Regions from separate parts of the Gracilibacillus marinus genome, predicted to be linked through region 2. Evidence: predicted binding sites of a transcription regulator. Region 2 holds the regulator's gene; the other holds the start of a gene.
The links. Region 2 encodes LexA, which represses DNA repair genes until DNA is damaged. Its sites were predicted from a motif close to CGAACATATGTTCG; they were not measured.
Positions count from the first base shown of each region.

Region 1: the regulator LexA is predicted to act here: its motif matches at 6,521-6,534, upstream of ruvA (Holliday junction branch migration protein RuvA).

Region 1 covers NZ_JBHSDV010000003.1:197,817-208,839, reverse strand. The annotation lists gene ACFOZ1_RS11280 (ArsB/NhaD family transporter) at 1-1,176, opposite strand, end outside; gene ACFOZ1_RS11275 (TIGR04086 family membrane protein) at 1,320-1,694, shown strand; gene yajC (preprotein translocase subunit YajC) at 2,139-2,402, opposite strand; gene tgt (tRNA guanosine(34) transglycosylase Tgt) at 2,424-3,563, opposite strand; gene queA (tRNA preQ1(34) S-adenosylmethionine ribosyltransferase-isomerase QueA) at 3,660-4,688, opposite strand; gene ACFOZ1_RS11255 (DUF2905 domain-containing protein) at 4,688-4,888, opposite strand; gene ruvB (Holliday junction branch migration DNA helicase RuvB) at 4,885-5,886, opposite strand; gene ruvA (Holliday junction branch migration protein RuvA) at 5,907-6,503, opposite strand; gene ACFOZ1_RS11240 (BofC C-terminal domain-containing protein) at 6,739-7,296, opposite strand; gene safA (SafA/ExsA family spore coat assembly protein) at 7,514-8,608, opposite strand; gene nadA (quinolinate synthase NadA) at 8,790-9,893, opposite strand; gene nadC (carboxylating nicotinate-nucleotide diphosphorylase) at 9,890-10,732, opposite strand; gene nadB (L-aspartate oxidase) at 10,729-11,023, opposite strand, start outside.
Region 2 covers NZ_JBHSDV010000001.1:1,462,052-1,473,074, forward strand. The annotation lists gene ACFOZ1_RS06870 (N-acetylmuramoyl-L-alanine amidase) at 1-615, shown strand, start outside; gene ACFOZ1_RS06875 (YolD-like family protein) at 687-1,013, opposite strand; gene ACFOZ1_RS06880 (hypothetical protein) at 1,161-1,394, shown strand; partial or broken gene ACFOZ1_RS06885 (hypothetical protein) at 1,423-1,533, opposite strand; gene ACFOZ1_RS06890 (DNA/RNA non-specific endonuclease) at 1,692-2,717, shown strand; gene lexA (transcriptional repressor LexA) at 3,560-4,180, opposite strand; gene ACFOZ1_RS06900 (YneB family resolvase-like protein) at 4,447-5,112, shown strand; gene ACFOZ1_RS06905 (DUF896 domain-containing protein) at 5,230-5,454, shown strand; gene tkt (transketolase) at 5,608-7,605, shown strand; gene ACFOZ1_RS06915 (YneF family protein) at 7,734-7,961, shown strand; gene ACFOZ1_RS06920 (cytochrome c biogenesis CcdA family protein) at 8,065-8,769, shown strand; gene ACFOZ1_RS06925 (Na(+)/H(+) antiporter subunit B) at 8,810-9,235, shown strand; gene ACFOZ1_RS06930 (DUF2621 family protein) at 9,285-9,767, opposite strand; gene ACFOZ1_RS06935 (ATP-binding protein) at 10,006-11,023, shown strand, end outside.

The DNA of each region.
Region 1 (11,023 bases), on a different contig from region 2:
TGCTTCAGCTAGTCCTGCCACAACAACATTGGCACTTGCACCAATTAATGTCGCATTACCTCCAAGACAAGCCCCTAGCGCAAGCGACCACCATAACGGATCTAAGTTACTCATTCCATATGATTCAAATTCTTGGATAACAGGTATCATTGCAGCAACAAACGGGATATTATCAATAATTCCTGAGAATAACCCAGATGTCCATAATAATAATAGTGCAGTATATACCATATCTCCATCTGTTAACATCATAATCGAACGTGCTAATTCATCAATTACGCCTACTTCTTCTAATCCACCTACTAACATAAATAACCCAATAAAGAAAAATAATGTGACCCACTCTACATTCTCAAACACTTTCTCTGCTTGTACTTCTTTTTCGCTAATAAGTAATAACAAAATAGCTCCTGTTAGCGCTATAATTGTCAAATCAATATGTAAGACTGGATGTAATACAAAACCTATTATAGTCATCGTTAATACAGATAATGATTGAACTAGTAATGGTGAGCGTACAAGATAGTCTTGTTCATTCATTTTCATTAGTTTTTCCAAATTCGCTGGATGAATCGGCTTTAATTGTCTTTTAAATATAATTAACAAAGTACCTATACTAAGAATAAAAATAACCATTGCAACTGGGGCCATATGTTTTAAAAATGAAACAAAATTTAAATGGGATACTGCTTGACCAATCATGATGTTAGGAGGATCTCCAATTAATGTTGCTGTTCCTCCAATATTAGCACTTATGATAATGATAATTAAATATGGAAAAGCCCTTATTTCTAATAGTTTTGTTAAAGTTAATATGACTGGCACAAATAATAATACTGTTGTGACATTGTCTAGCAATGCTGACCCAATCGCTGTAAGTATTGCAATCCCAAACATCAAAGGAATGGGTTTTCCTTTCACTATTTTTGCTAATAAAACTGCCACATAAGAGAATACACCCGTTTTTTTCGTTATCGAAACTAACACCATCATGGCAAATAATAAAGCTACTGTTCGCCAATCTATATATTTTGTTATTGCTAATTCAAAGTCATATATATTTGTTAGTAACAACAACATACCCCCAGCTAATGCAACTAATGCTCGATTTATTTTCTCAGACATAATAAAGATATAACTTATTATAAAAACACTAATAGCGATTATCACAGACATATTCTTCACCTCTTTACAATGTTGACAAGCCTATGTAACATCTATATTCGATTTCAGACAAACTATTCAAAAAAGCGTTCTTCTATTTTTTTTGTACGAGCATACATAGATATAGAGGATATTTTTTTGAAAGGAGAAATGAGATGAAAACAGCTGTGAGTATTTTTTTTGGTTGGATTGGGATTATTTTTGTTATTCTTCTCGCAAGTATTGTTTTAACATTATTACTTCGTTTCACTTCATTAGGTGAGTCTACATTAAATCTTGTAACATTATTTATCAGCTTTTTAGCATTATTTACTGGGGGATTCATTGCAGGAATAAAAGCAAAGAAAAAAGGAATTGTTGTAGGTGCACTAACGAGCTTAGCATTTTCATTATTTGTATTTTTTTACAGATATTTAGGTCTCAATATTGGATTCTCCATCACTGAATTTGTACATCATTCTGCCTATCTCTTATTAGCAATGCTGGGATCAATCATCGGTGTAAACATATCCGGAGGAGAAACAGATTGAACAAAAGCGAAAGCGCCCGATCAGAAACGTAGCGACTGGAGTGAACCAACTGAGATAAAGTGAGACTTCAATCAGTTGGAGTTGTAAACTCTGACTGATCGGTAGCGAAACTTATCAGGGTGTTAGTGACCGTTTGCCCACAACTAGCATTCATTCTAAATGTATAATCTCTTTATTATGTTGTGGTATTACGGTCGCTTCACCGTGGAAAAGGAATCACGGTGAGCTTGCGAACCGATGATGACTTATACTCGAGAGTACAAGTGCGACTAAACCTCATGTTCACACATTCGGTAAGTCTTCTATGTCGTAGGGCGGTTTACGAAGTCGTCTAGTTTCTGGGCGCTTACGCTAGATGATACAAAAGCGAAAGTGCCCAGTCAGAAACGTAGCGACTGGAGTGAAAAAAAGCTTGCGACAAGTTATCATCGCAAGCTTTTCCTCTTATTTAGATAGTGTTACTTCACGTACCGCTGAGCGATCGTATGTAAGTTTTGTGCCACCATCAGTAATTAAGATAATTTTGTCCTCATCTAATGCATGAACTGTTCCGTGAAATCCACCAATTGTAACGATTTCATCACCTTTTTTCAGCTCTGATTGCATTCGACGTACTTCTTTTTGTTTCTTTTGTTGTGGTCTTATCAAAAGAAAATAAAAGATTACTACCATCAATATCAATGGCACAAATGATAATACAGCCTCCATCTTTTCCCCCCCTTTACAGTATCAAAAATTCTTTGCATTCGGTTTATTAAATCCATATTGTTCAAAGAATTCTTCTCGAAAATCACCAAGTCGGTCTTGCATAATTGCTTCACGGACTTGCTCCATTAATTTTAACAGAAAATATAGATTATGATAAGTAGTAAGTCTAAAACCGAATGTTTCATTTGCTTTGACTAAATGTCTTATATATGCTCTAGTATAATTTTTACATACGTGACAATCGCAATTTGGATCAAGCGGTGTAAAATCTTTTGCGTATTTCGCGTTACGCACAACAAGCCTTCCTTTTGATGTCATACATGTACCGTTTCGTGCAATTCTTGTTGGTAATACACAATCAAACATATCAATTCCACGTATCGCTCCATCAATTAAGGAATCTGGTGATCCAACTCCCATTAAGTATCGAGGTTTGTCAAACGGCAAATGAGGAGTAGTAAATTCTAAGACACGATTCATCACTTCTTTCGGTTCACCTACAGATAGTCCCCCTATAGCATATCCAGGGAAATCTAACGATGTTAAATCTTTTGCACTCAACTTACGAAGATCTTCATATTCCCCACCTTGTACGATGCCGAATAAGCCTTGATCTTGTTTCCGTGAATGTGCTTCTAGACAACGCTCTGCCCATCTACTTGTACGTTCCACAGACTTTTTCATATACTCATGTTCTGCAGGGTACGGTGGACACTCATCAAATGCCATCATAATATCAGACCCAAGAGCATTTTGGATCTCCATTGCTTTTTCAGGAGACAGGAATAGCTTTTCACCATTAAGGTGATTTCTAAAATGTACGCCTTCTTCTTCAATTCTTCGTAAATCACTTAAACTAAATACTTGGAAACCACCAGAATCTGTTAAAATCGCACCATCCCAGTTCATAAACTGATGTAAACCGCCAGCTTCTTTGATAATCTCATGGCCTGGTCTTAGCCATAAATGATACGTGTTTGATAAAATAATATTCGCATTCATTTGTTTTAATTCTTCAGGACTCATCGTTTTTACTGTTGCAAGTGTTCCAACAGGCATAAATGTTGGTGTATCAAATGTACCGTGTGGTGTATGAACTTTTCCAAGTCTTGCGCCAGTCTGCTTACATGTTTTGATATGTTCATAAGTGATAGCTGTCATTAATTTTTTCCTTTCTAACTTCTATATCTTATCCATTGTTATTCTAGTGTTCAAACTATACATAATGATACTATTTGTTCTATGTTCTTACAATTATTAAAGCAATAACATTGCATCTCCAAAACTAAAGAAACGATACTTCTCTTCCACCGCTTTATTATAAGCTTCTAAAATAAAATCACGATTACTAAATGCACTGACTAACATAATTAATGTTGATTTTGGTAAATGAAAGTTCGTAATAAGCCCATCTATTGCTTTAAATTGGTATGGTGGATAAATGAAAATATCTGTCCATCCATTTTTCGCTTCAAATACACCACCAGTATCGCGAGCAATTGTTTCAAGTGTTCTTGTTGATGTCGTTCCTACAGAAATGATTTTGTTGCCTCTTTTTTTCACATTGTTTAATTGCATTGCTGTTTCTTCTGTCATTTGGTAAAATTCTGCATGCATCTCGTGTGTAGTTACATCTTCGACACTCACTGGTCTAAATGTTCCAAGTCCGACATGTAGTGTAATAAAGGCAATTTCGACACCTTTTTGTTTTATTTTATCTAATAATTCTTCTGTGAAATGAAGTCCAGCAGTAGGTGCAGCGGCAGAACCTTCTTCTCTTGCATAAACAGTTTGATATCGATCCTTTTCCTCTAGTTGTTCTTTGATATATGGTGGTAACGGCATTTCACCTAACTCATCTAACACTTCATAAAAAATACCATCATAATCAAATTCTAAAATTCTGCCACCATGGTCTTTGGTATCCACACAAGTAGCAACTAACTTCCCATCACCAAATGTGATGATTGTACCTTCTTTTACTCGTTTTGCTGGTTTTATTAATACTTCCCATCTATCTCCTTCGATTTGAGTCAGTAATAAAACTTCTACTTTCGCACCAGTATCTATTTTCGTTCCATATAGTCTTGCTGGTAATACTTTTGTATTATTCAGTACAAGACAATCGCCTTTTTCCAAATAATCAATCACATCATAGAAATGATGATGTTTGATTGATTTGTCACTTCGGTTCAATACCATTAGTCTAGAACTTGTTCTGTCTTTTAATGGTGTTTGAGCAATCAGTTCTTCTGGTAAGTTAAAATCAAAATCTTCTATACGCATTATTTAAACCGTCCTATCACATAAAAAATTAATGTCAAAATAATACTAACAATAATGGAAGTCATTATCGGAAAGTGAAATGAGATATTTCCTTTTTTAAAGCTAATATCTCCTGGAAGTTTACCGATAAAACCCCAAAGTAATCCAATAATAATAAAGACAACCCCTATTACAATAAAGATTTTCCCTACATCCGTCAAGTCTTTGGTACCTCCATTTGAAAATGCATATATGCTTTAGGTGTTACAACTCTACCTCGTGGTGTTCGTTGAATAAATCCTTGTTGTAACAAAAAAGGTTCATAGACATCCTCAATGGTTTGTGATTCTTCCCCAATTGAAGCTGCTATTGTATCTAATCCAACAGGCCCACCTTGGAAACCTTCTATCATCGCTAGTAATAATTTATGATCTATCTGATCTAGCCCTGCATTGTCAACTTGTAACATCTTTAACGCTTGTTGTGTCGTCTCTATAGCGATCCGCTCTTCACCTTTTACTTGTGAGATATCTCTCACTCGTTTTAGTAATCGATTAGCAATTCGTGGTGTTCCTCTTGATCGCCTTGCTATTTCCAATGCGGCGTCTTTGTGTATCGAAGTATTGAATATTTCTGCCGTTCGTTCAACAATTGCGCACAAATCGATTACTTCATAAAATTCTAAGCGACTCAACACTCCAAATCGATCGCGTAAAGGCGCTGTTAGTAACCCCGCTCTTGTTGTCGCACCAACCAATGTAAATGGAGGCAAATCGATTTGAACAGACCTAGCACTTGGTCCAGAGCCAATGACAATATCTAAACAGAAGTCTTCCATTGCAGGATATAATATCTCTTCAACCGCTCTTGGTAATCTATGTATTTCATCAATAAACAACACATCACCAACTTCAAGAGAGGAAAGTATTGCAGCTAAATCACCAGAACGTTCTATTGCCGGCCCTGATGTAGACTTAAATTGAACACCCATTTCATTAGCGATAATTTGGGCCATCGTTGTTTTTCCAAGTCCTGGTGGGCCATACAATAATACATGGTCTAATGGTTCATTACGCATTTTTGCTGCCTCTATAAAAATAGCTAAGTTTTCCTTCGCTTTATGCTGACCAATATATTGCTTTAATCGTTGTGGTCGTAAACTTAATTCTTCCATACTATCTGACTCTTGCAATTCACCTGAAATGATTCTATCTTCCATAGCTACACTCCTCTCTCTTGTTATTTCATCATTAATGCTAAACCTTTTTTAACATAATGATCTGTTTCTTGTATTTCCAATTCCTGTAATTTTGGTTTAATAAGCATGACTTCTCTATCTGAATAACCTAAAGCTTTTAATGCTTCTAGCGCTTCATCTAGTGCCATGTTAGTTGTTTTTGAATTCGTAACTTCTGACACTTCCTCCATTGAGTATGTGAATGGTAATTTCCCTTTAAGATCAAGTATCATTTGTCTCGCTGTTTTTTTCCCTACACCTGGAAAAGTAGTCAAGAACTTTTCGTTCTCTTGTTCAATTGCTGCAACAAAATCATTCACAGAAGTTTGCGCGAGGACAGCTAAAGCACCTTTTGGTCCAACACCAGATACATTCAAAATTTTAGCAAACAATGTTTTTTCATCTATTTTTTCAAACCCAAATAAAACTTGAGCATCTTCTCTCACATGATGGTATGTATATATCTTCTCTATTAAACCTAATTTAGACTGAAACCGAAATGGATTTGGACAAATCACTTCATATCCAACCCCATTTGCTTCAATAAATACTGCTTGATCTGTTATTTCTGCAATCTTCCCTCTAATATATGCAATCATTGTCATCCACCTTATATCAATCATATGTTCGTATTTCATCATAGCCTATTTTTCTATTCCGTTCAAGCTTGGCAAGGAATCCATACTTACTATGATACACGAATACATTCATTCACACAAAATGTTATTGATATACTTATCATGCATATATGTAAATATTAATGTATCTTGAAAGACAAACAATCCGAACTTTTTATAGTTCGGATTGTAATACTATTTATCACATACTTAGAAATTATCCACTCACTTCTTTCGTGTCATTATAATTTCTAAACGTTTCTAGCACATTCTCATAATCTTCTTTTGTTTTTATCTTGATGCCTTTGTTTAATTCTTGAAACAAATGACTTTCTAATTCTTCTGTATCAATGTGATAAAAAGATTGAATTGCTTTTTCTTCAATTGGCGTGCCTTCAAAAATAGTAAGTACACTATTATTTAATCCAAAATATCCATATGTTTTCAAATATGGAGATATATCATTTACCTCTTTTCGAAAATGAATCAATCCATCTGTTTGATCAACTAATTCCCAATCAAGATAATTCGCCCAAAAATCTTCCATTGAAGAAATAGTTTCACTTGTTTTCTCCACTTCTATATGACCATCAATATACTGTTTCTCTAAAGTCACTTCCACGGTTAAATGATCCGTATTCACTGCTGATAGTATTTCCACATCTGCATTATTCTTATATATACTAGGTGATAGATTATCAATGACTAAATAAATAGAACAGATCATAATAAATAGAACATTTAAAAATAACCATCGTTTATACAATATATTCACTCCATTCTAAACTTGGTTATTTTTAGGTTGTCCAACTCTAACATTTTTAACCATACATAAACCCTAAATTTTTATAAAATCATAAAAAGATTTGTCCGTTTATGCTGGACGCGCCACCTTACCTTATTAGACTTTGTTCACAATTGTTCTCTTAATAGTTTCCCATAAAAAGTGAATGTCGCAATATATGTTTTAAAACATACATTGCGACATTTTATTATTCTTCTCTTCGTCCACAACCACAGTCATTTTGTTGTTTACCATATGGATGTTGTGGCCCTTGATAATTTGGATACATGTTCCCTCCCATACCAAAACCTTGTGGTGGTAATGGAACCATTGGATATCCTGGTGCACCTGGTTGTGGTACGTGTAATTGTTGCGGATTCATCAAAGGTTGTTGCCATCCCTGTTGCGGACCGCCTGGTAACATTTGTGGCCACATAGGTTGCGCTGTCCATTGCTGTTGCATTTGTGGCATCATTTGTTCTTGCGGCATTTGCTGTTGCATTTGTGGCATCATTTGTTCTTGCGGCATTTGTTGTTGCATCTGTGGCATCATTTGATTTTGTGGCATTTGTTGTTGCATCTGTGGCATCATTTGATTTTGTGGCATTTGTTGTGGATTAAAATTATCTGGGAATGGATATCCTCCTTGATATGGCATTGGTTGCATGTGACCATATCCATATGGAATTCCATCCGTTGAATAACACGGTGCTTGTGGTATCATATGTGGCATTTGTTGTTGTTGTACTGGTTTTGTTAAGGACGGTTGTTCTGGCTGTTGTTGTGGCTTCTCACTAACTGGATGCATTGGTTGTTGAATATTTGTTTCAAAATTATTTGATGTAAATTGTAGCCATTTCAAATCATTACTTGGTTGCTGTTGTTGTGGCATTTGTTGTAATTTTTGTTGATTCATTTGTGGTACCATTGGCTGTAATTTAGGTTCTTTTTCTGAAGGTTGTTTATTAAAATTCATAGGTAATGATGGCAACTCCTTTTTTAGTGGCTCCCATTTTTTCTCTTCATCTTCTTTTATTTCTGGCAAAATTTGATTCGTTGGCTTTTTCTTATCACTAGACTTATCTTCTTGTGTCTGTGTCATTTCTTTTTTCGGAGGGGTTTGTTGTTGTTTATCTGATTGTTGTTTATTAGTTGACGCAGGAATTTTTATTTTCATTCCTGGCATAATCATATTTGGATCTGCTAATTGCTGATTCGCTGCAATTAATTGATCAAAATCCACTCCATATTTCTGCGCAATCTTCCATAACGTCTCATCTTTTTGCACAACGTGAATTTTCAACGTACTTGCTCCTTTCCAATCTATAAGTATCTAGGCACCTGTTCTGTCTTCTTTATCAACATATGCAATAAGCCTAAAATGTTGAATAAAAAAAGTATGGATAGGATAAATTTATCTCCTAAACATACTTTTTCTATTACCAATAAGTATCTACCAAATTATTGTTTGTAAAGAAATAACACTAGGATAAATCAAGCATTCTCTTTAATGCTAATCGAGCATCTACTGCCACATGTTCATCGACTACAATTCTATTTATTTCCTCCGCTTCAGCAATTTGATCTAATACCCATAGCAAGTGCGGGAGGTCAATACGATTCATTGTTAAACATGGACACATATATGGATTTAATGAAATAATCTCTTTATCTTTATGCTGTGACCGAAGTCTGTTAACTAAATTCATCTCTGTCCCTATCGCCCACTTCGTACCAGCTTTGGCTTTTTCAATTGTATCAATAATGAACTTTGTTGATCCATGAAAATCTGCATGTTGGACAACGTCGTGTGAACATTCTGGATGGACAATCACATGCATTTCTGGCTTGTTTTTTCGAATATATTCAATATTTTTCAAAGTGAAATTTTCATGTACAGAACAATGCCCTTTCCACAATATGACACGAACTTGTGATAAGTCACCATCATACTCTAATCTGTGTTGAATTGGATCCCATACTGCCATTTGGTCTAATGGGATACCGAGGTCATATGCTGTATTTCTTCCCAAATGTTGATCTGGCAAAAATAAAAGACGTTGTTTTTGGGTGAATGCCCATTGAACCATTTTCTTTGCATTAGAAGAGGTAACTGTTGCCCCACCATTTCTCCCTACAAAAGCTTTAATGGAAGCTGTTGAGTTTACATATGTTAGTGGCAACAGTGTGTCGCCAAATAACTCTGTTAATAGATTCCATGCAATTGTTGTTTGCTGATCATTTGCCATATCTGCCATGGAGCAACCTGCACGCATATCTGGCAAAATGACTTTTTGATTAGGTGTCGACAAAATATCCGCCGTTTCCGCCATAAAATGTACACCACAAAAAACAATGAATTTAGCATGTTGCTTTGCGGAGATTTGTGCTAACTGTAGTGAGTCTCCTGTTGCATCAGCAAACTGAACAATTTCATCTTTTTGATAATGATGACATGGGATAAATAGTTCGTTTCCCATTTGCTTCTTTATTCGATAAATTTTTTCTTCCATGACCTCATCAGATAAGTGTTTATATGCTTCAGGTAATGTCGGATTGACATTTGTAAATAATTGTGTGATTGTCATATGATTTCCCCCATTAATCGAAAACTTATATCTAACCCACTTGGTGAGTGCGTTAAACACCCCATTGAAATATAATCCACACCGATATCTTGATAATTGTGAATATTTTCTAAAGTGATATTACCAGATACTTCTGAAATGATTGGTTCAGGAATTAGATTCACCATTTCTTTCACTTCACTTGCAGAACAATTATCAAGCATAATAATATCTGGTTGTGCTTCTACCGCTTCTTTTAATTGTTCTAATGTTTCTACTTCGACTTCTATTTTTACCATATGCCCTGTATTTTCTCTCACCAATTTTACGGCATCATAAATTGAACCTATCGCTTTAATATGGTTATCCTTTATCATTACACCATCATACAATCCATAGCGATGATTTACCCCTCCACCAATTTTAACGGCGTATTTCTCTAGCATTCTCAGTCCAGGAGTCGTTTTTCTCGTATCACAGATTTTTGTATGGGAACTATTAAGCGTATCGACGCATTTTTTAGTTAGTGTTGCAATGCCGGACATATGTTGTATTAAATTTAAAATAACTCGTTCACCAGTTAACAGATGTTGTGTATTGCCAATCACTTCACAAATCACTTCTCCTTTCTTGACACTCTCTCCATCTGTTTTGAAGCAATTTACTTCGATTGTTTGATCCAATAATGAATATCCTTCTTGTATTATGATCATACCTGCAATGATTCCATCTTCCTTTGCTATCAATTGCCCTTTTGTTTTATTGGAATTTAGAAATAATAATTCTCCTGTTATATCTCCATTTCCTATATCTTCAGAAAAAAAAGATTGTAATTGTTCTCGTAAAAGCCATTTATTCATGAGAATACCTCCATACCTAACTCTTGATTTTGTCTGTAAATTGGTTGTGATGAGAAACTTTTCTCTCCGTCTATTAAATAATGTGCACCTATACTTGCTTTTCTTCTATATGCAGATGTAGCGATTAACCATGCTGTTGTGTAACAATGATACAATTCTATTTCTTGTCTCGATTTCTGCAGAATACTTGGAAGTGGTAAGATATACCTTTCTAACCATGTAATCAATTGCTTTAGCTCGATTGTGTTGCGTTCTATTCCACAATATTGCATCATTTTCTCTTGTAGAATA
Region 2 (11,023 bases):
CATATTAACGCAGGAGGCGGACAAGGTTACGAGGACTTTACGTATAATGGACAATACAAGGGTAAAGAGCGTACAACAGCTTATCAAAACATTATTAACGATGAGGTAGTTAAAGCGACAGGATTTAGTAATCGTGGTAAAAAGCAAGCAAACTTTCACATGGTGCGAGAGTCCACAATGCCAGCAATTTTGACCGAAAATGGTTTTATTGATAATAGGTCAGATGCAGACAAGCTAAAGTCTGATGCTTTTATTAATAAAATTGCACAAGGGCATGTTAATGGCATTGTTAAGATTTTTGGATTAAAAAAGAAATCTGTATCTAAGCCATCTGCAAGCAAAAGTATCGAGCAATTAGCACAAGAAGTGATTGCAGGTAAACATGGCACAGGTAACGCGCGCAAAAAGGCATTAGGTAGCCAATATGAAGCTGTACAAAAACGTGTGAATGAAATCCTGCTAGGTGGTAGTAAGCCAAAGAAATCAATCAGTCAAATGGCAACAGAAGTGATTCAAGGGAACCATGGTAATGGCCATGATAACCGTCGTAAATCGCTAGGTATTAGCCAAGCAGAGTACAATAAAGTAAGAGCAGAGGTTAACAAACGTTTGTAAGTTTTTAAGTGAATAATTGTAATCTATATATTGATTACTTGGGGAGCACCGTGGAAAAGTGCTCCTCTTTTTTATTCCACATCCAATAAATCCTCCATCTTAATCCAATCAATACCATCGGCCACATCTAAATCTAATCTATCATTGTTTATTTTCAGTATAGTTCCTGATGCATGTTTAATTCTTCTATTCGCATAAAAAGTAACTGTTACTTCCTTATTAAATTGTAATGCTTCTTGTATCGTATATTGTATTTCAGTCCATTTATCTTCAGCGACAATTGGCTTTTCTACTTCATCACGTCGTCTATCATGTTCCATTAAAACTTCTACGTGTTCGGGTAACATCATTCTACTGGATTCCCATAATAAATTTGAGCCTATCGATAACTTATTCATAATATACCACCTTTTCGAGAACGTTTGTTCCTATTTTATATTAATTCAACGTAAAAAATCAATAACAAATAATTTACAATTTTTAAGCGGGTAAATAAGTGTTTTTGTCGAAATTAATAAAAGAATAAATTAGAAAGGAGGTATACTATGAGCAGATTCATTATGCAAACAAGATACACTAGTCAGTTAATTATCAGAGTTTATGATAGGCTTTGGGATATAAACTATCTATTGATTGGCCAACAGATTTTCAAAATCGGTGATGATGATAATTTAGGAGAGTTGAATGGATTTATATTTACGAAGTGGGATGCTATTGAGAAAGGCTATTATGAAGTAAGAAATTTTAAGTCCACACAAAAAAGAGCACCTAAATTTTAATTAGATGCCCTAGTTGTATTAACTTCGTTTACGGTAAACTCTCACATGCTAATCCATCATTATCATTTCCATCAAGTCTACGTGGGTCTCCAGGTCCCGATGCTTCTATAAAAGATTGGGCTTCTGCTTGTTTATTTAAATCTCCACAATCTCAATCTGGTCCCGATGTATCGTATTTCAAATTATTATTATTTGTTGTCGGTTCTTCAACAGGTTCAGGAGCTGGCTTTGGCTTAGTGTAATTAGCAACACCTACCAATTTGTAGGTGTTTTTTCTTCTCTATCCATAGTATACTAATGGAAGAAAGGGGAGAGATTAGTTTGAAGAAATACATATTGTTTTTATTATTAATATTTATGTTTGGCTGTACAAACGCAGATAATGCATCCATTGCAGGAGAAGAAAAAGATCCTCAAGAAGTAACAACCGATCAATCAAATGAAGAGACTGCATCAGAAGAAGAAACGGATACCCAAGAAGAAGACAAAACGAATACAAGTGATGCTGAAGAAGAAGAAGAAAGTACTGCGGTTGATGATGAACCAACAGTAGAAGAAACACCAACCGAAACAAAGGATGCCCTGTTTTCTGGATATGAACTAATAGAGGTGGACGGTGGTGATTTATCAGGATTTCGTGAACCTAATGTGGTTGTGGACATTGGATTTGGAGACCGGGAATATTGGGCGTTTACTAATGAATATGGCCAATTAATACGTGTGATTGCAGAAGAAATTATTATACAAGATGATAGTACAGAACCAGTCCTCTCATCTGGCAGATACTTTTCAGATGAAGCGAAAGTGCCAGGTGTCGAAAGTGATGTACTCGATGAAGGACATGTGATTGCAGATTCGCTGGGTGGCGTGTCGAACGCATATAATATCACGCCTCAAGAAAGTACACTCAATCGACATGGTGACCAAGCATATATGGAAGAATCAATTCGTAGTGCTGGTGGAGCCACGAATTTTGAAGCAATTATTACTTACCCTGATACAGAAACGCAAATACCATCAAATTATCAATATACTTATACATTAATGGGTAACAAAATTGTTGATGAATTTGACAATGTGAATCCTGATGAAGTTAACGAATCTTTAGGTATAACAAGTAGCGAGGAAGAAGATCCTTCGGAAGAATCTGGTTCTATCAGTTCTGACAATGAAGGTGATGTTGCCAGTGTGGACACTAACGGTAATGGTCGAGTAACCATACAAGAAGCAAAAGATGCAGGTTTCAGCATGCCGATACATGATGACCATTGGCTGTATAAATATATGGACGATAGAGATGGTGATGGGATGGTTGGAGAGTAAGACTCCATAAACAGCATTTTTTGATGAGCAAATACAAAAAGCACCTACCATTAATAGAGTAGATGCTTAAAAGTTTTATATCTTATAACAAAATGTGTTCGCAATTGACTCAAATAAATAAGTTCCCTATATTAATTAATTTCTAAATAAATAATCAAATTCCTGCAAAAAAAATATAAAAAAATAATTTTTGCACAAACTAATAGAGCAGAGTATAAAACCTCTGCTCATATGCTCAACCCATCATGTGAAAATGGTGGGTTTTATTTATTCTCAATATCTAATGAAGCAGGCCATCTACCGAACTAATACTACGATATTATTGCCCCACTTTATGCCCCACCAACGCCCCACTTTTTTGAATAAACTTGAAATAGTTTGATTTTGCGTAAAATCTAAAACATTGATGTATCAATCATTTGGAAGAATTTTATCGAGTTTCTTCCTATTAAATTGTAATCCGTACTCAAGTCCACCCATGGGAAAGAGAACAATATATTCAAATGTATTAATAAACAGAACCCCTTGGCACTTATGGTGTTAAAGGGGTTTATGTATGTGCAGATAACTTAATCTAAAACGAATCAAAACCTCCTTCATGCTATCAGATAAATAAAGAAGTATATAGTGTTGAACTATATACTACTGGGGTATTGGAAAAAAATACGCTAAAAAAGCACGTTGGTCTAATCAAAAAACCACCAGTACACAAAATTGGTGGTTTTTAGTTTATGATTATTAAAATGGGCTTAATTTAGTAATTAAGTCTTTAATCACAACAAATTATTTATAGATTAGAAGTTAAATAAATATAGTAAAATACTTGCCATGCTTCTCTTAGTTTAGATATTTCGATATAAACCTACAACTTTACCTAAAATACTTACATTATCATATATAAGTGGCTCCATTGTCGCATTCTCAGGTTGAAGTCTAATATAATCTTTTTCTTTATAAAATCTTTTTACAGTCGCTTCACTTTCCTCTGTCATCGCAACTACAATATCACCATTAACCGCAACATTTTGTTGTTTCACAATAACTTTGTCTCCATTTAAAATGCCTGCTTCGATCATACTATCTCCTTCAATTACTAAAACAAATAATTGATCACCACTATGCACATCTGTACTAGGGATTGGAATATACTCTTCAATATTTTCAACAGCTGTAATTGGTAGTCCTGCAGTAACCTTACCAATTACAGGTGCAAATGTTGCTGCTGTTTTAGGAATTAACGCTTCGTCTTCTTGTGTTAATACTTCAATTGCTCTAGGTTTAGTAGGATCTCGTCTTATATACCCTTTTTTCTCTAATCTAGCGAGGTGACCGTGCACAGTAGAACTTGATGCAAGGCCAACAGCCTGTCCGATTTCTCTAACGGATGGTGGATATCCTTTCAAATCTACTTGTTCTTTTATATATGCTAGAATTTCTTCCTGTCTTTTCGAAAGATTTGTCATAACGTAATCTCCTTTAACATATGTTTGATTAACATGATTATAACATACGTTCGTAGCAATAACAAACATTCGTTCGAAAAATACTTGACAGGAACTTTTGTTCGTATATAATAAAGGTACGAACAAAAGTTCTATGGAGGGATTAATATGTTAAAAAGAATTTCATTTTTAGATTTATTTTATTTCTTAGCATTTATAGGTGGACTTGTATTTTTTTATAGTTCATTTATATTAAATATATAATTGAACTTTAAGGGATTGATTTTTTGGAAGCAATATTATACTGCCGAGTAAGTACAGATAAAGATGTACAACAAACATCATTAGAAAGGCAAAAAGAAGAATTGACACAATTTGCTACATCATCTGGAATGACTATCATCAAAGTGATTCAAGAAAAAGAAAGCGGCTATGATATTGAACGTGATGGGGTATTTGAGATGTTAGAAGATTTCCAACAACATCGAGCGAATGTTCTGCTTATTCAAGACGAAACAAGGCTAGGACGAGGAAATGCGAAAATAGCATTATTGCATCAATTAGTAAAGTTAAATGTTGAAATTTACTCTGTTTCACATAATGGAAAATTAGAATTATCTGAAGGAGATTCTATGGTATTACAAATTGTAGGTATTGTAGAGGAATATCAAAGAAAACTTCACAATGCAAAAATCAGGCGAGGTATGAGGAAAGCTTTAGATAATGGATACAAACCTGAAAGAAATTTATCAAACCAACATTTAGCTCAAGGAAGGGAACGAAAAAAATTTCCTATTAAAGAAGTCGTTAGATTAAGAGGAAATAATTTAACATTTGAAGAAATTGCATCTATATTACGTGGAATGGGATATAATATTTCTAAAGCGACCGTGCATAGGCGCTATAAAGAGTACGAAATGCTTGAAAAGAACAATTCAACTGATTTACAATAAAGAGAGGATAAAGTGACTATCCTCTCTTTTGTAATACAATGAAAGTTATTTCATGTAAGATACATTTGTTATTAAGATTGTTTTATACTATATAATAATTAATATAAGGAGATTTCTATGTTATCTAAAGACAAAATTAATCGTATTAACGAATTAGCAAATAAAGCTAAAACTTCAGAATTAACAGCTGAAGAAAAAGAGGAACAACAACAGTTAAGACAAGCATATTTAAAAAATGTTAGAAAATCTTTTAAAAATCATATGAAAGGAATGACTGTCATTGATCCGAATGGAAATGATGTCACCCCAGATAAAGTGAAACAACTGAAAACGAAGAAATAATGTACATTATTTCTTCGTTTTAATGTAATTAATGCGCATCATTAATAAAAAGTTAGCTTTTTTTAGTATATATACTTGTCTAATTAACATTTTCGTTATAGGATTATAGATGTGCGTACATATTTCGTTTTTAATTTTGAAAGGGGATTAATTATGTCAAATCAAATCGAACAACAGTCTATTAATGCGATTCGTACTTTGTCAATCGATGCAATTGAAAAAGCGAACTCAGGACATCCAGGTTTACCAATGGGTGCTGCTCCAATGGCTTATACATTATGGACAGAGCATATGAATCAAAACCCAACAAACTCTAAATGGTTTAATCGTGACCGTTTTGTATTATCAGCTGGTCATGGTTCTATGTTACTTTATAGTCTATTACATTTAGCTGGTTACGATTTACCAATAGAAGAACTTAAAAGCTTTCGTCAATGGGGTTCTAAAACACCAGGACACCCAGAAGTTCATCATACTGATGGAGTAGAAGCTACTACTGGACCATTAGGACAAGGTATTGCAATGAGTGTAGGTATGGCAATGGCTGAAAAACACTTAGCAGCAAAATTCAATAAAGATAACTATAATGTAGTGGATCATCATACATTTGCAATCGTAAGTGATGGTGATTTAATGGAAGGTATTTCTCACGAAGCTGCATCACTTGCAGGTCATTTGAAATTAGGTAAATTAATTGCATTATATGACTCAAATGATATTTCATTAGACGGTGAATTAAACAAATCTTTCTCTGAAAATGTAGAAGATCGATTTAAAGCATATGGATGGGAAGTAATCCGTGTAGAAGACGGTAATGATACGAATGAAATCTCAAATGCTATTGCGAAAGCGAAAGAAAATGTTGATCAACCAACGTTAATCGAAATTAAAACAGTTATCGGATTTGGTTCTCCAAACAAAGCTGGTTCTTCCGCATCTCACGGTGCACCACTTGGAGCGGATGAAGTTACTTTAACTAAAGAAGCGTATAAATGGGGCCATGAACCATTCCACGTACCAGAAGAAGTATATGCGGATTTCCGTACGAAAATTGTAGATCGTGGTCAAGAAACAGAAAAAGCATGGAACGAACTATTTGAAGGCTATAAAAATGCATATCCTGAATTAGCAAAAGAATTAGAAGATGCTATTCAAAACAAATTACCTGAAGGCTGGGATAAAGAATTACCAGTGTATGAAAATGGTTCTAAAGCAGCAACACGTGCAACTTCTGGTGAAGTATTAAATGCAATTGCTAAGACAGTACCTTCATTATTTGGAGGAAGTGCAGATTTAGCTGGATCAAATAAAACAAACTTAAAAGATGCTGGTGATTTTTCAGCTAATGAACCAGACAAACGTAATATTTGGTTCGGTGTACGTGAATTTGCAATGGCTGCAGCATTAAATGGTATGGCATTACATGGTGGTCTAAAAGTATTCGGAGGTACATTCTTCGTATTCAGTGATTACTTACGTCCAGCTGTTCGTTTGTCAGCAATCCAAAACTTACCAGTAACATATGTATTAACACATGATTCTATTGCTGTTGGGGAAGATGGACCGACACATGAGCCAATTGAACAATTAGCAGCTTTCCGTGCAATGCCTAATGTTTCCGTATTGCGTCCTGCAGATGGAAATGAAGTACAAGCTGCATGGAGACTAGCAATTGAATCAGACTCTACACCAAGTTTATTAGTTTTAACTCGTCAAGATCTTCCAGTAATTGATGGTACGCAAGAAACTGCATACGAAGGTGTGAAACGTGGTGGTTACGTAATCAGTCCTTCTACAAAAGAAACGCCTGATGCAATTTTAATTGCTACAGGTTCAGAAGTACAATTAGCTGTGAGAGCTCAAGCACAACTGAAAGAAGAAGGTAAAGATGTAAGTGTTGTAAGCATTCCTTCTTGGGATCGTTTTGATAAACAAGACCAAGCTTACAAAGAATCTGTATTACCAAAAGCTGTTACAAAACGCGTAGGTATTGAAATGGCATCATCATTAGGTTGGGAACGTTATGTAGGTCTAGAAGGATCTATTATCGCAATCGATACATTTGGAGCTTCTGCAAATGGTGATAAATTGATTGAAGAGTACGGTTTTACAGTAGAGAATGTTGTAAAACATGTAAATGACTTATTTTAATTGATGATTGAAATAGAAATCCTTAGCATTAGTGCTAAGGATTTCTATCCTTTTCAAAACTATGCTTGTATTATTTTATGACATTTACTATACTGTTATGGAGAGTATTTGAAGGAGGAACAGAATAAATGGGTACAGTTTGGGTTGTACTTATTGCGATTGTAGCATTGCTTATCGGAGTAGCGCTAGGCTTTTTTATTGCAAGAAAGTACATGATGAATTATTTAAAGAAGAATCCACCGATTAATGAACAAATGTTACGCACTTTAATGATGCAAATGGGACAAAAACCTTCTCAAAAGAAAATTGCTCAAATGATGCGTGCAATGAATGGTCAAATGGATAAAAAGAAATAATTTCACATAATTGTCAGAATAGAATCCTTGCTTATAAGTAGCAAGGGTTTTATGCTATTTATAAGCATATTTTGCTAAAAAAATATATTGAGGTGGCTTATTCGTGTCTGATTTAAATATATTTATTGCATTTGGAGCTGGTTTTTTATCATTTATATCACCTTGTGTTTTACCTCTTTATCCAGCATTCTTGTCTTATATAACTGGTATGAGTGTGAATGAAATTAAAGAAGAACAAGGCATGTTTAATTATCGAAGTATCCTACATACATTATTTTTTCTAATCGGATTTTCAAGTATTTTTATTTTACTTGGATTTGCAACTAGTTTTATTGGTGAATTTTTATTTCGATGGGATGATTTAATACGACAGATTGGAGCAATATTAATTATATTTTTCGGATTAGTGATTGTTGGAATCTTAAATTTTTCATTTTTAATGAAAGAAAAGAAAGTACATTTTAAAAATCGACCTGCTGGATATTTAGGTTCTTTGATTATCGGTATGGCCTTTTCCTTAGGTTGGACACCGTGCACAGGTCCTATATTAATGGCAGTCATGTCATTAGCTGCAATAGATACAGAAGTAGGAATCATATTAATGAGTGCATATTCTCTAGGTTTCTCTCTTCCATTTTTTATATTAGCGTTCTTTATTGGCAAAATGACTTGGATTAAACGTAATTCGCAGAAACTAGTGAAAATTGGTGGATACATCATGATTTTTATGGGGTTTTTCTTATTCTTTGACTTAATGACAAAATTAACATCATTTTTAGCTAGTGTTTTTGGTTTTAAAGGATTGTAATTAATGATATGATAATAGGGATAGAGAGGAGTGAGTTGATATGGTAAGAACAAATGACTTAATTTTAAGAACAATGACAGTTCTTATTGCATTTATTTTATTTGGTTTTTCTGTGTACATATTCTTATCAGGGCATAATGCGCCTGGAGGAGGATTCATCGGTGGTTTAATGACATCAGCTGGAATTATCCTTATGTATATGGCTTATGGGTATGAAGCTGTGAATAAAATTCTGCCAATTAACTATAGATACTTAATCGGAATAGGTTTATTATTTGCTATAGCAACTGCAATCGGTTCTTTCATGTTTGGTCAACCATTTTTGAGCCATACATTTGATTATTTTCATTTTCCTATTTTTGGTGAAGTGGAATTAGCTACTGCTACACTATTTGATATTGGTGTTTACTTTACTGTAATTGGAGTAGCATTAACAATCGTACTCACTATTTCAGAAGATCAATAATTAAGTAGGTGTTACCTACATGAAAAAAACGCAACGACAGCGCAGAATTTCATGAGTGATTTCTCGCTTTCGTTGCGTATTTTTTATTGGAGTAGTTATCTGGTGAATATTGAAACAAATCTAAATATGGCGTGACATCTATATTTTTTTCTTTTAGTTTTTTATTTAAAAATTTATGATCTCTTTTTGGTGTTGCTAAAATATAGCCTTCAATAAGTAGTTCTTCCGTAATATGTTTTTTATCTCGAGTAAGTGCCAATTCACCAATTTTAGCAGCAATTTTTTGTCTTGCCACATCACGAAATAATTCAGGAACAGGAGATACTAACTCCTCTAATAGATCTTTTTGTTCTTGAGACCACATATCTTTCGTTTTTTTAACGTAGTATTCTTCCCAATCAAGATCTGATTTACCATCTTGTTTTGGGAGACTCTTCAAGAATTTTCGAAACATAAAATATCCACCTATTGCCATAAATCCAGCAAGAATGAAAGTCCAGGTTACAATAAACATGGAGAATCCAAATGACATCTCGTTCACACTCATTTCTTTTAATTTAATCTAAGAACATATTGTTTTGATGGTATATTTTGTAGTAATATAACAATAAAACATACTAATTAGGCATCTTCTTACATTTTTCTCATAAAATTTTAGTAATGCTTCTTAATTATAGCAAGAATTTCGTATGAAAAGAAAGAATTAGTTACATAAATCATACATATGATGTAATAAATATATTACTACATGAGAGAGGAGGTATATAGAGATGAATCATATTAAATACTCCACAAAAAAGACTAGTGACATTCAGGAATGCCATTTGGCTGATTTACCGAAGGATATCATTCAAACAATTGATTCCATAAATTATGATTTAATCACACTTAGTGATTTTTCTGGTGCTATCACATTCGTGTCTGACTCTGTTGAAAGAGTACTTGGTTATACAACAAAAGAACTGCTAGGAAAATCTATATATCGTTATATGATGCAAGATGATAAAAAGTATATTCAAGATAATTTTGACAAAAATGCTTTAGCAAACCAAAAATTTTATTTACATATTAGACATAACTCAGGCAAATTTATTATTTTTGAAACAAATGCAATTATAATTAACAAGGATAGTAACAAAACACAAATATTATCTGTTTCTAAAGATATTTCAGATAAAAAGCAAGCAGAAGAAATGATTATTCGTTCTGAAAAGATGTCAATAGCTGGACAACTAGCTGCAGGCATTGCACATGAAATAAGAAATCCTCTAACTTCTTTAAGAGGATTTATTCAACTTCTACAAGCAGGGTTAGAAAATAAGCAAGAGTATTATAAAATAATGATGGATGAAATTGAGAAGATTAATACGATTACATCAGAATTATTGTTTATCTCTAAACCAATGACGGATGAAAAAACAGACGAGAAAGTATCAGAAATGTTGAATGATGTCATCATTTTATTAAGTACCCACGCTAGTTTATTTAAGATTGAATTACAATTACAGATAAGAGAAGACATGCATATCCATTGTGACCGTTCGCAGCTAAAACAAGTATTTATTAATTTGATTAAAAACGCAATAGAAGAAATGAGTGATGGAGGAATTATTCAAACAATAGTTGAAAGACAAAACAATTGTTGTGTCATTTCCATTATTGATCAAGGTCCTGGAATTCCTAAACATCTTATTCACAAATTAAAAGAACCATTCTTTACAACGAAAAAAAACGGGACTGGTTTAGGTTTAATGATTTCTAATCAAATCATCGAGAATCACCACGGAT